2 linked regions of the Microbaculum marinisediminis genome follow. The protein of the gene in region 1 interacts with the protein of each later gene in a pairwise test. Links are inferred from orthologs where the notes say so. Each region holds a gene or a part of one and is shown in the gene's direction. Other genes may lie near its edges.

Evidence for each region. Proteins that work in one complex are often made in the same cells at the same time.
Region 2: the proteins of dnaE (region 1) and dnaQ interact in binary tests that used the Escherichia coli proteins (3 or more experiments, as listed by UniProt). The link is inferred for Microbaculum marinisediminis from one-to-one orthologs.

What each region holds. Positions count from the first base shown.
Region 1 is NZ_JALIDZ010000012.1:40,421-48,420, reverse strand. Bases 1,728-5,700 are described here. They hold dnaE (DNA polymerase III subunit alpha), read left to right. Parts: upstream 1,728-2,071; coding sequence 2,072-5,500; downstream 5,501-5,700. In the rest of the region: MUB46_RS21170 (lipoprotein-releasing ABC transporter permease subunit), read left to right, coding at 1-419; MUB46_RS21165 (ABC transporter ATP-binding protein), read left to right, coding at 419-1,132; MUB46_RS21160 (hypothetical protein), read right to left, coding at 1,141-1,611; MUB46_RS21150 (30S ribosomal protein S2), read left to right, coding at 5,702-6,799; tsf (translation elongation factor Ts), read left to right, coding at 6,882-7,808; pyrH (UMP kinase), read left to right, coding at 7,837-8,000. UniProt on the Escherichia coli protein: DNA polymerase III is a complex, multichain enzyme responsible for most of the replicative synthesis in bacteria. This DNA polymerase also exhibits 3' to 5' exonuclease activity. The alpha chain is the DNA polymerase catalytic subunit.
Region 2 is NZ_JALIDZ010000004.1:249,231-256,249, reverse strand. What follows is about bases 1,195-4,186. They hold dnaQ (DNA polymerase III subunit epsilon), read left to right. Parts: upstream 1,195-2,337; coding sequence 2,338-3,036; downstream 3,037-4,186. Other genes in these bases: MUB46_RS10085 (FxsA family protein), read right to left, coding at 3,802-4,186; secB (protein-export chaperone SecB), read right to left, coding at 3,109-3,618; coaE (dephospho-CoA kinase), read left to right, coding at 1,642-2,259; MUB46_RS10105 (shikimate dehydrogenase), read left to right, coding at 1,195-1,642. In the rest of the region: MUB46_RS10115 (pyruvate, water dikinase regulatory protein), read left to right, coding at 1-187; MUB46_RS10110 (Maf family protein), read left to right, coding at 177-806; more of MUB46_RS10105, read left to right, coding at 803-1,194; more of MUB46_RS10085, read right to left, coding at 4,187-4,395; MUB46_RS10080 (Tim44/TimA family putative adaptor protein), read left to right, coding at 4,543-5,247; mltA (murein transglycosylase A), read left to right, coding at 5,225-6,442; MUB46_RS10070 (Smr/MutS family protein), read left to right, coding at 6,453-7,019. UniProt on the Escherichia coli protein: DNA polymerase III is a complex, multichain enzyme responsible for most of the replicative synthesis in bacteria. The epsilon subunit contain the editing function and is a proofreading 3'-5' exonuclease.

The sequences.
Region 1 (8,000 bases):
TGACGATGATCGTGCTGGTCGCCGCGCTCAACATCATTTCGGGCCTGATCATGCTGGTGAAGGACAAGGGCCACGACATCGCCATTCTGCGCACGATGGGGGCGACGCGCGGAACGGTGATGCGGGTGTTCTTCATCACCGGCGCGGCGATCGGGGTGGTCGGCACCTTTGCCGGCCTGATCCTGGGCACTCTGGTGTGCTGGAACGTCGAGTCGATCCGGCAGTTCCTGTCGCGGCTGACCGGGACGGAACTGTTCTCGCCGGAACTCTATTACCTGAGCCGCCTGCCGGCCGAGATGGACGTGCAAGAAGTTATCTCCGTCGTCGTGATGGCGCTGGTCCTGTCGTTCCTCGCCACCCTTTATCCGTCCTGGCGGGCCGCGCGGCTCGATCCGGTCGACGCGTTGCGCTACGAGTGATGGCGATGACGGAGGGCGGTTACAGCGAGTCGGAGAGCGTGCCCGCGTTGGCGCTGAGCGGCGTGGAGCGCACCTATCGGCAGGGCGACAGCGCCCTGCATGTCCTGCGCGGGATCGAGCTGGAGATGAAGCCCGGCGAGATCGTCGGACTGGTCGGGCCATCGGGTGCCGGCAAGTCGACGCTGCTGCATGTCGCCGGGCTGTTGGAACGACCGGACACGGGAACCGTCTTTATCAGCGGTGTCGATACCACGCGGATGGACGACGGCGAGCGCACCGCTGTGCGGCGGCGCCAGATCGGGTTCGTCTATCAGTTCCATCACCTGCTGCCGGAATTCACCGCGCTCGAGAACGTGTCGCTGCCGCAGCGTATCGCCGGCCTCGGCCAGGACGTCGCGGAGGAGAGGGCGGGCGAGTTGCTGACCTTCCTCGGTCTCGGCGAACGCAAGACCCACAGGCCCGGCGAGCTCTCGGGCGGTGAACAGCAGCGCGTCGCCATCGCCCGTGCGGTCGCCAATGCGCCGCATATCCTGCTCGCCGACGAACCCACCGGCAATCTCGATCCCGATACCGCCGAGTATGTGTTCGATATCCTGTTGCGCCTGGTGCACGGCACCGGACTGGCGGCGCTGATCGCCACGCACAATCTGGAATTCGCCGAACGGATGGACCGGCGTGTGACCCTGCGCGAAGGCAAGCTGATCGAGCTTTGAAGCGCGCGCTATTGCGGGCCGCAGGCGGAGAACAACGCCTCGAAGCCTTCGGCGGCACCGGCGAGGGGAATTTCCTCGCCGCCATCCTGGACCATGACATTGAGCGCCGAGCCTCCGGTGACGATGCGGCGCAGGTCGGCGGCGGGAACGTCCGTCGACTCGACAAGCCAGATATCCATCGGCTCGAGATAGGTCACCTGGGACGGCAGCACGGTTTCGCCGGCTTCGGAGACCAGTGTCAGATCGATCGCGTCGCCGTTTCGCACGCCGATCGGCATATGGGCGAAGCCGACGAAGATTTCCTTGGACTTCGCGTCGCAACGAATGGCGAACAGGATGTCGTCGCTGTCCGGCGTGCCGTACATCATCTCGACGCCGGTTTCGGACGTGCCGGTGACCCACTCGCGCTCCTGCGCTGCGGCCGGGGAGGCCGTCAGGGCAAGGAGGAGCGAAACAGCGGCGTTCGGAAAAGTGCGCATTGGGGTGCACCACGATCTGACAGATTGGGAGGCAATCTAGCACGAGTTCAGTGTCGCATTTCCGCTGCGGCACGGAGAGAGACTGGAATTTTCGCCAGTGTTGCGCGCGGGTCAGGGCAGGCGATTGCCGGGCGTTCGCCCGGCGCCTCTTCAAGCCGATGAATTGCCGATTGAGATCGGATATTGACAAAAGAACAAAACATGAACATCTTAGTTGAACTTGAATTCTAGGAGGGGATGATGGTCCAGGATCTCGCAGCGTTTTTCGCAGTTGTTGCATTCGCGCAGTCGGTCTTCGTCTGGGCGGGACTCGCTGTCGGCGCGGGCTGATCGCCGAACGGTCTGTGGGCGGGGGATTGTCCACAGTGGTGTGCGGATTTGATCAAAGGCCGGGCGGCGCGAATCGAGAGGGTCTGTATGGTGGCGGTAACGGCCGGTACAATCGGCCGGGGAGACCTCTATGCCGGGCTTCGTTCATCTCAGATCCCATTCGGCCTTTTCGTTGCTCGAAGGCGCGCTGCCCATTGCGCGACTGATCGATCTTGCCGGCAAGGACGCGATGCCGGCACTCGGCATCGCCGATCGCAACAGCCTGTTCGGGGCCCTGGAATTTTCCGAGAAGGCGGCCGGAGCCGGAATCCAGCCCATCATCGGGGTAACGCTCGCCGTTGATTTCGGTCTCGAGGAGAAAGGCAATCGCGGCGTGCGCAAGGCGCCGCTGCCGTCGCTGGTGCTGATCGCGCGCGACGAGACCGGCTACGGCAATCTCATGCATCTGGTCTCGCGCGCCTGGATCGACGGCGACGGACCGGGGGACGTGAGCATTCCCGAGGCGCTCCTGTCGGGGCGGACGGACGGCCTGATCGCGCTGACCGGCGGCCCGGAGGGGCCCATCGACCGGCAAATAGCTCAGCGCAACGGCGACGTGGCGCGCGAGGTACTCGAGCGGCTGGCGGCGCTGTTTCCGAAGTCCCTTTATGTCGAGCTGCAACGGCACGGTATCGATTCGGAGCGGGCGGTCGAGCCGACGCTGGTGGATCTCGCCTATGATCTCGATCTGCCGCTCGTTGCCACCAACCAGCCGTTCTTTGCCGTGCGGGAGGACTTCGAGGCGCACGACGCGCTGATCTGTATCGCCGAAGGCCGCATGGTCGCCGATCCAGACCGGCGACAGCTGACGCCGGATCACTACATGAAGTCGCGCGCCGAGATGATGGCGCTGTTCGCCGATCTGCCCGAAGCGCTCCGGTCGTCGGTCGAAATCGCCGAGCGGTGCAGCTACCGGCCGACGACGCGCAACCCGATCCTGCCGCGCTTCACCGTCGGTGACGGGGAGGGGGCGGCGGTCGACGAGGCGGCCGAGCTTCGCCGGCAGGCCGAAGAGGGCCTGGAACGGCGGCTCGATATGCACGGCACCGCGCCGGGCATGGACGCGGAGACGTATCGCGAAAGGCTCGCCTTCGAGCTCGGCGTCATCGAGCGCATGGCCTATGCCGGCTACTTCCTGATCGTTTCCGATTTCATCAAATGGGCGAAGGCGCACGACATCCCGGTCGGGCCGGGCCGTGGGTCGGGTGCCGGTTCGCTGGTCGCCTGGACGCTGACCATCACCGATCTCGATCCGATCCGGTTCGGCCTGCTGTTCGAGCGCTTCCTCAACCCCGAACGCGTGTCGATGCCGGACTTCGACATCGACTTCTGTCCGAACGGCCGCGACCGGGTGATCGGCTATGTGCAGGACAAGTACGGCCACGACCAGGTCGCCCAGATCATCACCTTCGGAACGCTGCAGGCGCGTGCCGTGGTGCGCGACGTCGCGCGCGTGCTCGGAATCCCCTATGGCCGCGCCGATCAGCTGTCGAAGATGATTCCGGCCAACCCGGCCAACCCGGTGAAGCTGGCCGATGCCATCGCCGGCGAGCCGCGGCTGCAGCAGGCACGGGACGAGGATGCCGCGATCGGCCGGCTGCTCGATATCGCACTGAAGCTCGAAGGTCTCTTCCGGCATGCCTCGACGCATGCCGCCGGCGTCGTCATCGGCGACCGTCCGCTCGACCAGCTGGTCCCTCTCTACAAGGACCCGCGCTCGGCGATGCCGGCGACCCAGTTCAACATGAAGTGGACGGAAGCGGCGGGTCTGGTGAAGTTCGACTTCCTCGGCCTCAAGACCCTGACGATCTTGGATGTCACCATCCATCTGGCGGCGCAGCGCGGCATCGAGATTGATCTGGATGCATTGCCGCTAGACGACAAAAAAACTTACGAGATGCTGTCGCGCGGCGAGACGGTCGGCGTGTTCCAGCTGGAATCGGGCGGCATGCGCTCGGCCATTCTCGGGATGAAGCCGGACCGCTTCGAAGACATCGTGGCGCTGGTCGCGCTCTACCGGCCGGGACCGATGGCCAATATCCCGACCTACAACGACCGCAAGCACGGTCGCGAAACGCCGGACTACATTCATCCCAAGATCGAGCCGATCCTGAAGGAAACCTTCGGCGTCATCATCTACCAGGAACAGGTGATGCAGATCGCCCAGGAGCTCGCCGGCTACTCGCTCGGCGAAGCCGACCTGCTACGCCGGGCGATGGGCAAGAAGATCCGTGCCGAGATGGAGAAGCAGCGCAAGCGCTTCGTCGACGGCGCGGTTGAGCATGGCGTCGAGAGCCATCAGGCCGAGTACATCTTCGAACTCCTGGCGAAGTTCGCCGACTACGGCTTCAACAAGTCGCACGCGGCGGCCTATGCGCTCGTCGCCTATCAGACCGCCTATCTGAAGGCGAACTATCCGACCGAGTTCCTCGCCGCCTCAATGACGCTCGACATGGGCAATGCCGACAAGCTCAATTTGTTCCGCCGTGAGGCGGCCCGGATGGGGATCGACATCGCGCCACCCTCGGTGAACAAGTCGCAGGCCGATTTCTCGGTGGAGAACGGGGTAATCCGCTATTCGCTCGCCGCCCTGCGCAATGTGGGCCGGCAGGCGGTCGAGCACATCGTGGAGTTGCGCGGTTCCAGGCCGTTCAGCGATCTTGCCGATTTCGCGCACCGCATCAGTCCGCGTTTCGTCAATAAGCGCGCGCTGGAAAGTCTGACGGCGGCCGGTGCCTTCGACGAGCTGGACAAGAACCGCGCGCGGGTGGCCAAAGGCGTCGAGATGATCCTGTCGACGGCGGCGCGCAGCGAGGATGCCCGAATCAACGGCCAGTCGGAGCTGTTCGGGGGCGGCAAGCCCGAACCGCTGCCTCTGCCCGATATCGATCCGTGGCTGCCGGCAGACCGGCTGACCCGCGAATACGATTCCATCGGCATGTTTCTGTCCGGTCATCCGCTCGACGGCTACAAGGCGGTGCTGGAGCGGCGTCGTGTCCAGCCGATCGCCGAGTTCGAGGAGGCGATGCGCCGCGGGGCGACCGCGGGGCGGCTCGCCGGTTTCATCGGCTCGAAATCGGAAACCCGCACGCGCAACGGCAGCCGTATGGGCATCATCACCCTGTCGGACCCGACCGGCCAGGTGGAGGCGGTCGCCTTTTCGGAGCTGCTCGCCGAGGCGCGGCCGATACTGGAGCCGGGCACCTGCATCGAGGCGCTGGTCCAGGTCGACCAGTTCGGCGACATGCAGCGGGTCCGGTTGCAGTCACTGCGCAAGCTCGACGATATCGCCGAGACCGTCACCGGCGGCATCCGCATCTTCGTGCGCGGCAAGGCCTCGGTCGACAGCGTCGCCAAGCGCCTAGGCGAGGCCGGCGACGGCGAGGTCTCGATCGTCGTGATGGTCGATGAACCGCGCTCGGAGGTGGAGATCCGCCTGCCCAATCGCTACCGGGTCGCACCACAGGTTACCGCGGCGATCCGGGCCGCTCCCGGCGTCGTCGACGTGCACGAATTCTGAGGACTGCCGTGAACGCCGCGCGCGTTCGCTCCTTTCCCGTAAGCGCTTGAATCCGGGCCGAAGACCCCATATAAGGCGCCCATCACACACGCGGGCAATTCCGCGCGTGCCGCCTCGTCGTGGCCGCGCAGTCCGGTGTCGGGACCGAAGGTTCCGGCTCCTGCCCGCGGAGGATCAACCGGATATGGAGACCAAAGGGCCATGACTCTGCCCACCTTTACCATGCGTCAGCTTCTGGAAGCGGGCGTTCATTTCGGACATCAGAGCCACCGCTGGAACCCGAAGATGGCGTCGTACATCTTCGGCGAACGCAACAATATTCACATCCTCGATCTCGCCCAGACGGTGCCGATGCTGCACCACATGCTGCAGGCGGTGAGCGACACGGTCGCCGGCGGCGGTCGTGTCTTGTTCGTCGGCACCAAGCGCCAGGCGTCCGAGGCAGTTGCGGATGCGGCGCGCCGCAGCGCCCAGTACTACGTCAATGCGCGCTGGCTCGGCGGCACGTTGACCAACTGGAAGACCATTTCCCATTCGATCCAGCGGCTGCGCAAGCTCGAGGAGTTGCTCGGCGATTCCGGCGAGGCCATGGCGCTGACGAAGAAGGAGCGCCTCAAGCTGACCCGTGAGCGCGAGAAGCTGGAACGGTCTCTCGGCGGTATCAAGGACATGGGCGGCCAGCCCGACATGCTGTTCGTGATCGATACCAACAAGGAATCGATCGCGATCAAGGAAGCGCGCCGTCTCGGCATCCCGGTCGCCGCGATTGTCGATTCGAACTGTGATCCCGACGGCATCTCTTATCCGGTGCCGGGCAACGACGACGCCGGCCGCGCCATCAATTTCTACTGCGATATGGTCGCACGTGCGGCGATCGACGGTATTTCGCGTGGGCAGGGCGACATGGGCGTCGATGTCGGAGCGTCCGAAGAGCCCGTGATCGAGCCCGCGTTGGCAGAAGCGCCGAAGCCGAAGGACCAGCCCAAGGCGGAAGAGGTGGTCGCAGAGGCGAAGCCGGCCACCGAGGAAACGATCGTCGTGCCGGAAGTGGCTGCGCCGACCTTCGAACTGCTGGCCGCCCCGCGCGGTGCCCCGGACGATCTGAAGAAGATCTCCGGTGTTGGTCCGGTGCTCGAGCAGAAGCTCAACGACATGGGCGTCTTCCACTATTGGCAGATCGTTGCGCTGGGAGAGGACGACATCCAGAAGATCGACGAGGAGCTGACGCTGCACGGCCGTATCACGCGTGACGGCTGGATCGATCAGGCCCGTCGTCTTGCCGAAGGCGAAGCCGAGTAAGACGACTGCGTTGCAGTCATGAAATCACGCGCGCGGTCGGCCCGGCCGGCCGCGTTGACGTCAAAAAGTTCAGGAGGCCAATATGGCTAACATCACCGCGAGCATGGTGAAGGAGCTGCGCGACCAGACCGGCGCCGGCATGATGGATTGCAAGGCGGCTCTGGCCGAGACCGACGGCGACATGGAAGCGGCTGTCGATTGGCTGCGGGCCAAGGGGCTGTCCAAGGCCGCCAAGAAGGCCGGCCGCGTGGCCGCCGAAGGCCTGGTCGCCGTTGCCGGCGACGGCAACAAGGGCGTTGTCGTCGAGGTCAACGCCGAGACCGACTTCGTTGCGCGCAACGATCTGTTCCAGGAGATGGTTCGCAAGATCGCCGATGTCGCGCTGTCGGTCGGCGGCGATTTCGCGGCGCTCTCGCAGGCGACCTTTCCGGGCACCGACAAGACCGTCGCAGACCACGTCCAGGAGATGGTCGGCCAGATCGGCGAGAACATGTCACTGCGCCGTAGTGCCGGTTTCGAAGTGACGCCGGGCGCCGTTGCCTCCTACATCCATTCGGCCACCGGGCCGAGCGTTGGCCGTATCGGCGTGCTGGTCGCGCTCGAGTCCGCCGGCGACAAGGACAAGCTCGCCACGCTAGGCAAGCAGATCGCGATGCATGTCGCGGCAACCAATCCGCTCGCCGTCGACGTCGATGGTGTCGACGCCACGGTGGTCGAGCGCGAGCGTGCGGTCTATCGCGAGCAGGCCAAGGAATCCGGCAAGCCGGACGAGATCGTCGAGAAGATGGTCGAAGGGCGCATCCGCAAGTTCTACGAGGAATCCGTGCTTCTGAAGCAAGCGTTCGTCATCGATCCGGACAACACCGTCGAGAAGGCGGTGAAGACCGCGGAAGCCGATGTCGGCGCGCCGATCAAGGTTGTCGGTTTCGAGCGCTTCGCTCTCGGCGAAGGCATCGAGAAGGAAGAAGCCGATTTCGCCGCCGAGGTTGCCGCGGCAGCACGTGGCTAAAGCGCAGCTCTAAGGCGGTTCGCCTCCCATGCCGGAAGCTCCCAAATTCAAACGCGTCCTGCTCAAGGTCTCGGGCGAGGCCCTGATGGGCGAGGGGGCTTTCGGCATAGACGTGGGCGTCCTTGGGCGGATCGCCGGCGAAGCCGTCGCCGCAGCGCGGGGCGGCACTCAGATCGCGATCGTCGTGGGCGG
Region 2 (7,019 bases), on another replicon or contig:
GTTGTCGCTGAACGCCGACGACAACACCGCCTATGTGGACAAGTCGAGCGTGGCAGCCGAGATCGCCTTTACCCGCAAGCTCTGCGCCCGCCAGGGCTGGCCGCTGATCGATGTGACCCGCCGTTCCATCGAGGAAACGGCCGCGGCGATCCTCGCCCACTATAAGGAGCACGCCAATGACGCATGACCGTCCGCTTGCCCTGAAACCGGTGGTTCTGGCATCCGCCAGCCGTACCCGCCGCAGCCTGCTCGAGGCCGTTGGCCTCGACGTCGAGGCCGTTCCGTCGGGTCTCGACGAGCGCGCGATGATCGACGCGATAGTTCAGGACACCGAGGAGGATCTGCCGCCCGCCGATGTCGCCTCGGTCCTGGCCGCCGCCAAGGCCGATGCCGTAAGCGCCAACCGTCCCGGTGCCATCGTCATCGGCGCCGACCAGACGCTCGAGCTCGACGGCGAACTCTTCGTCAAGCCCGAGAGCATCGAACAGGCCCGTTCGAACCTCCTGCGTCTGCGCGGCAAGACCCATCTGCTTCATGCCGCCGTCGCGATCGTGCGCGATGGCGAGCAGCTGTGGTCGACGCTCGAGACCGCGGCGCTGACCATGCGCGACTTCACCCCGCAGTTCCTCGGCCGCTATTCGGTCGCCGCCGGTGAAGACATGCTCGACAGTGTCGGCTCCTACCGGGTCGAGGGTCTCGGCCTGCAGCTCTTCGAGCACATCGACGGCGATCACGCCACCATCCTCGGCCTGCCCCTCCTGCCCGTTCTGGCTGAATTGAGAAAGCTCGGCGTCGTCGAAAAATGAACGATATACCAAAGGCCTGCGTCATCGGCTGGCCGGCCAGGCATTCACGCTCGCCGCTTATCCACCGTCATTGGCTTCGGCGCTACGGCATCGCCGGCGACTACGTCATCGAGGAAATCGAGCCGGAGGATTTCGAGGCCTTCCTGTCCGATCTTTCCGCGCACGGTTATGTCGGCTGCAACGTCACGCTGCCGCACAAGGAAGCGGCCGCCCGTCTCGTCGCCCGGCGTGACGAGACCGCGGCGCGCCTCGGTGCGGTGAACACGGTCTGGTACCAGGACGGAGACCTCGTCGGCGCCAATACCGACGTCTACGGCTTCCTCGCCAATCTCGATGCCGGCGCGCCGCGATGGGACGCGGGCCTCGACCGCGCCGTGGTGCTTGGCGCCGGCGGTGCGGCGCGCGGCATCGTCCACGGACTGCTGACCCGCGGTGTCGGCCGCATCGATGTCGTCAACCGCTCCCTCGATCGGGCCGCGGCCCTGGCCGACGCTTTCGGCCCGGCGGTGATCGCCCGCGGCTGGGACGAGATCGATACGGTGCTCGAGGATGCGCGCCTCCTCGTCAACACGACGTCGCTCGGCATGCAGGGCAATCCGCCGCTCGAGATCGATCTCGCACCGCTCGCCGCCGAGGCCATCGTCAACGACATCGTCTACGTGCCGCTCGAGACCAATCTCCTGAAAGCGGCGCGCGCGCGCGATCTGAACGCCGTCGACGGTCTCGGCATGCTGCTCTATCAGGCGGTGCCGGGCTTCGAGAAATGGTTCGGCGTGCGCCCGGATGTGACTTCCGACCTGCGCGCCGTTCTCGTCAAGGATATCGAGGGGACCTGATGTTCATAATCGGCCTGACCGGATCGATCGGCATGGGCAAGTCGGCGACCGGGCGCATGTTCGCCGCCCGCGGCGCGCCGGTGCACGATGCGGATGCGGAGGTCCATCGCCTCTATGCGAACGAGGCCGTCGGTCCGATCGGCGACGTCTTCCCCGATGCGATCGTGGACGGCAGGGTCGACCGCGACCGGCTGTCGAAACTGGTGCTCGGCGACGATCAGGCGATCAAACGGCTGGAGAAGATCGTCCATCCGCTGGTGCAGGCGCGGGAAACGGCCTTTCTCGACGCGGCGTTCGCCGGAGGCCGTCGCTTCGCCGTCGCCGAGGTGCCGCTTTTGCTCGAGGTCGGCGGCGATGCGCGTGTCGACGCGGTGGTTCTCGCCTCCGCTCCCGCCGCGGTGCAGCGCGAACGCGTGCTGAAGCGCGGCGGCATGAGCGCGGAGAAGTTCGAGAAGATCCTCGCCCGGCAGATGCCCGACGCCGAAAAACGCAGGCGCGCCCACTTCGTCGTCGACACCAGCCGCGGCTTCGGCTTCGCGGAGAAACAGGTGGACGATATCATGCGGGCCCTTGCCGCCTCACCGGGCGCGGCCTATGCACGAAGACGCTGGGGCTGAGCCCGGACCCGGCATGACCAGTCCAGGGACCTGCCGGGCGGCGCGGTCCGGGAGCCAGAGGGGAGGATCGGCGCGCCGATGCGCGAGATTGTGCTCGACACCGAGACCACCGGACTGAATCCGGCCGGCGGCGACCGGGTGGTGGAGATCGGCGGCGTCGAGCTGCTCAATCACATCCCGACGGGCCGGAACCTGCACCTTTACATAAATCCCGAACGCGACATGCCCGCCGAGGCCTTCGCCGTGCATGGGCTGTCGATCGAGTTCCTGGCCAACTATCCCGTCTTCGCCGACATCGCCGACCAGTTCGTCGAGTTCGTCGCCGATTCGAAGCTCATCATCCACAACGCCTCGTTCGACATGGGCTTCCTCAACCACGAGCTCGAGACGCTCGGTCGCGCGCCGATCCCCTATACCCAGGCGGTCGACACGCTGATGCTGGCCCGCCGCCGCCATCCCGGCGGTCCGAACAATCTCGACGCCCTGTGCGGTCGCTACGGCATCGACAATTCGCGCCGCGACAAGCACGGCGCACTGCTCGACGCCGAATTGCTCGCCGAAGTCTATATCGAGTTGATCGGTGGCCGGCAGGCCGCGCTTTCCCTGGTCGAGACCGTCTCCGGCTCGGGCGGCGGCGCCGACGAAACGCGCGCAGCCCGCCCGGTTCCGCTGGCCCCGCTGATCAGCGAAACGGAAAAGGCGGCTCACGCCGCCTTTATCGCCAAACTCGGACCCGACTCCATCTGGCGCAAATACCGCACCCTTCCAGAGGAATAGCCGGTCCCGGATTAGCCGGCCCCTGGGGACCGGCCATCGGAGTTCCGGATAAGCGCGAGGCTGGCCGGGATCTCAGGCCTGAGCCGCCGGCTGCTGCGCCATGCGCTGCTGGTAGAGTGCGGCGAAGTCGATGAGGCCGAGCATGACCGGCGGGAATCCGCCGGCGCCGATCGTGTCGGCGACGATCTGCCGCGCGAACGGGAACAACAGGCGCGGGCACTCGATCATGACGAACGGCTGGAAATGTTCCTGCGGGATGTTGCGGACCCGGAACAGGCCGCAATAAACGAGTTCCAGCGCGAAGATCACGGTCGTCTCGTCACCCGCGCGCGCTTCCAGCTTGAGTTCGACCTCGATCTGGTCGTCGCCGGCCGGATTGGCGTTGACCTGGATGTTGAAGTTGATCGGCGGCTGGCCGGTGCGCTGCTCGGTCATCGAGGCCGGTGCGCGCGGGTTCTCGAAAGACAGGTCCTTGATGTACTGGGCAAGCACCTCGATGCTCGGGCCGGCCTGCTGGCCAGTCGCGGCCGCACCGCCCTCGCTTCCGGCCGCGCCGCCGCCATTGGTGGGTTCATTGGTCATGGAATGTCGCTCCGGAGCTTGCGTTGATCCACAGATCGGTTTCAAGGGGCGCTAAAGGATGTCGAGCCGGTCTTCGCAGTCTTGCGGGCTCTCCCGGTGGCTCTTTAGCGTGTCGGGCCGCTGGCTAACACGTCACCCCCGAGGCGGGCAAGCGGCGCGGAACCGACACCGCTCGGCGCACCCTCACGGATTGCGCCATGGCGACGGCCCGCCGCGCGAGGACGTGCCGCCAGACGAGTCGCCGGACTTGGTATCGCCAGTTCCGGCATCGCCCGGCCCGGAGTCTTCGGCCCCGTCGGTGTCGATCTCTATCTCGTAGGCCTCGACATCGATGACGTCGTCCCGCCGTCCGTGTCGGCCGCGGGGGTGTCCGCCCGGCCGCCCACCCGGTCCCCCGCCGCCCATCTCGACGACGGTGACGCGGCCGGCGAGCCAGCCGGCGATTGCCGAGACGATCACGCGCCGGGCCGGCGGGACCAGCAGCGTGAAGCCGATCGCATCGGTCAGGAAGCCGGGCGTCAGCAGCAGCGCGCCGGCGACGAGAATCGCCAGGCCCTCGCTCATCGCGTCCGTCGGCAAGACGTTGCGGTCGATGTCGGCACGCGCCTTGGCGAGCGTTTCCAGCCCCTGCCGGCGGACCAGCCAGGCGCCCGCGATCGCGGTCAGGATCACGATCGCGATGGTGGCCAGCACGCCGATTTGCTCGCCGATGACGACGAACAGCGCGATTTCGGCGATCGGAATGCCCAGAAACAGGGCGAAGAGAACCAAACCCATCGTCTGTCGTTTTAACCCCGTTGGTGTTTTACGGTCGATCCGGGCGCGATGCACTGGACCGCGCCGGATCAATCCTTACATAGTAAGCACTGGCCAATCCCGCCTTCTTTCTTGGCGCACCGGGCAAATCCCGGTAAACGGGTGCTGATGAACGGCATATTCGATATCTACACGATCCTCTTCCTGGTCCTCGCCGTGGTGATTTTCCTGCGGCTGCGGAGCGTGCTCGGCCGGCGCACCGGCAACGAGCGCCAGCCGTATGATCCTTTCTCGGCACCGAAGGAAAGCGGGTCGGCTGCATCCGACAAGGTCGTCAACCTGCCGCCGCGCGCCGAATCGGGTGCGCCGCGCGCGAACGCCGCCAACGACGATTTCGGCGATATCGCCCCGCGCGGCTCCGATCTCGCCCAGGGCCTGTCCGCGATCAGGCAGACCGATCCGGCCTTCGATCCGAAAGGATTCGTCGACGGCGCCAGGATGGCCTACGAGATGATCGTCACCGGCTTCGCCGATGGCGACCGCAAGATGCTGAAGAACCTTCTGTCCCGGGAGGTCTATGACGGCTTCGTCGGCGCCATCGCCGATCGCGAGAGCCGCGGCGAGACCGCGATGTCGAACTTCGTCTCGATCGACAAGGCCGACATCACCGAGGCGCAGCTGCGCGGGCGCACGGCCCACGTCACCGTGCGGTTCGTCTCGCAGCTCATCACCGCCACACGCGACAAGGACGGCGCGGTGATCCAGGGCGATCCCAACGCGGTCACCGAGGTGACGGACATCTGGACCTTCGCCCGGGACCTCGGATCGCGCGATCCGAACTGGAAGCTCGTTGCCACCGAGTCTGCCGACTGAGCTGATCGCCCGCTTCACCGCGCGTCCGCGCTGGCGCCGCGAGCTGGCCTGCGTGGCCGGCGCTGTCGCGCTCGCGGCCGTGGTGGCGCTCGTGTTCGCGCTGCCCGGCCGCGACCGGTCGATCGCCGACCATCCCGCCGTCAAGGCCGGTCACCGTCTGGTGGCCGTAGGCTTCGAGGATCTGCCCGGCTTTTCCGCCGACGATCCGTCCGAGGCCTTCGCGGCGTTCCTGCGCTCCTGCGGCCATGGCCGCGACGAAAGCCGGCTCGCCGATGTCTGTCTCAAGGCGGAGGCGCTGTCCGACCCGGACGCCGACGCCGTTCGCGCCTTCTTCGTCGGGAACTTCCGCCCCTACCGCGTCGAGCCGAAGGACGGCGCGGCGGTCTATACCGCTTATTACGAGCCCGTCGTTCCCGGCTCGCGCGTAAAGACCGGACGTTTCGCGACACCGCTCTATCCGCTGCCCGCCGGTCTCGAGCCGGTCACCGGCAAGACTCGTCCCGAAGGCTGGGACGAGACCCTGACCTGGGGCCGCAGGACCGAACGCGGCTTCGAGCCCTTCTATACCCGCGCCGAGATCGACGGCGGCGCCCTCGACGGCGCGGTGAAGCCGCTCGTCTATGTCGAGGATTCCGTCGAGGCCTTCTATATCCACATCCAGGGCTCGACCCGCATCGCGCTGCCCGACGGCGCGCTGATGCGCGTCGGCTTCGCCGGCAAGAACGGCCATCCCTATTCGTCGGTCGGCAAGGCGATGCAGGCCAAGGGCATCGTGCCGGACGGCGGCTTCTCGATGGATGCGATGCGCGCCTACTTCCGTGCCAATCCGGACATCACGCCGTCTCTGCTGCAGGAAAACCGCTCCTATATCTTCTTCCGCGAGATCGCCGGCCTCGCCCCGGACCTCGGGCCGATCGGCGGCGAGGGCGTGCCCCTGACCGCGGGGCGGTCGATCGCCGTCGACACCGCCTATCATCGCTACGGCACCCCGGTCTTCGTCGACGCCGAGCTGCCAATCGGCAAGGACCGCGCCCGCGAACCGTTCCGCCGCCTGATGATCGCCCAGGATACCGGCTCGGCGATCAAGGGCCCCGCGCGCGCCGACCTGTTCTGGGGCACCGGCCGTGAGGCAGGCTCGATGGCCGGCGGCATCAAGGCCGACGGGAGTTTCTTCGTCTTCGTGCCGAAGCCGTGAGGCCGGATCGATGGCGTCGCGGAAAACGAGGGACCTGAACGCGGAGGACCGGGCGTTGTGGCGCAGCGTCACCGAAACCGTCAGTCCGCTCCGCAAGACCGTCAAGTCCGGCAAAAGTACCGTTGTCCCACCCGATGAGCCGGGGACCGAACCCACCGCACCGGCGAAGGCAGTCTCGCCGGCGCCGCGATCCCGCGCCCCCGCCGTCGCGAAACCACCGCCGCCACCGCCGGTTCCAACGCTCTCTCCAATCGACAGAAAGCTCACCCGCCGCATCGCCAGGGGATCGCGATCCGTCGACGCCAAGATCGATCTGCACGGCCTCAACCAGCGCGAGGCACACGCGCGTCTCCTGTCCTTCCTGCAGACCGCGCGCGCCCGCGGCCACCGGCTGGTGCTGGTGGTGACCGGCAAGGGCAAGAGCGAGGGCGCGGCCGAATGGTGGGAGGAGGGCACGCGCGGGGTATTGCGCCGCTCGGTGCCCGAATGGCTGGCGACGCCGCCGTTCCGGGCGATGGTGGTCGGGTACGAGCGGGCGCATGCGCGCAAGGGCGGCGACGGCGCGCTCTACGTGCAG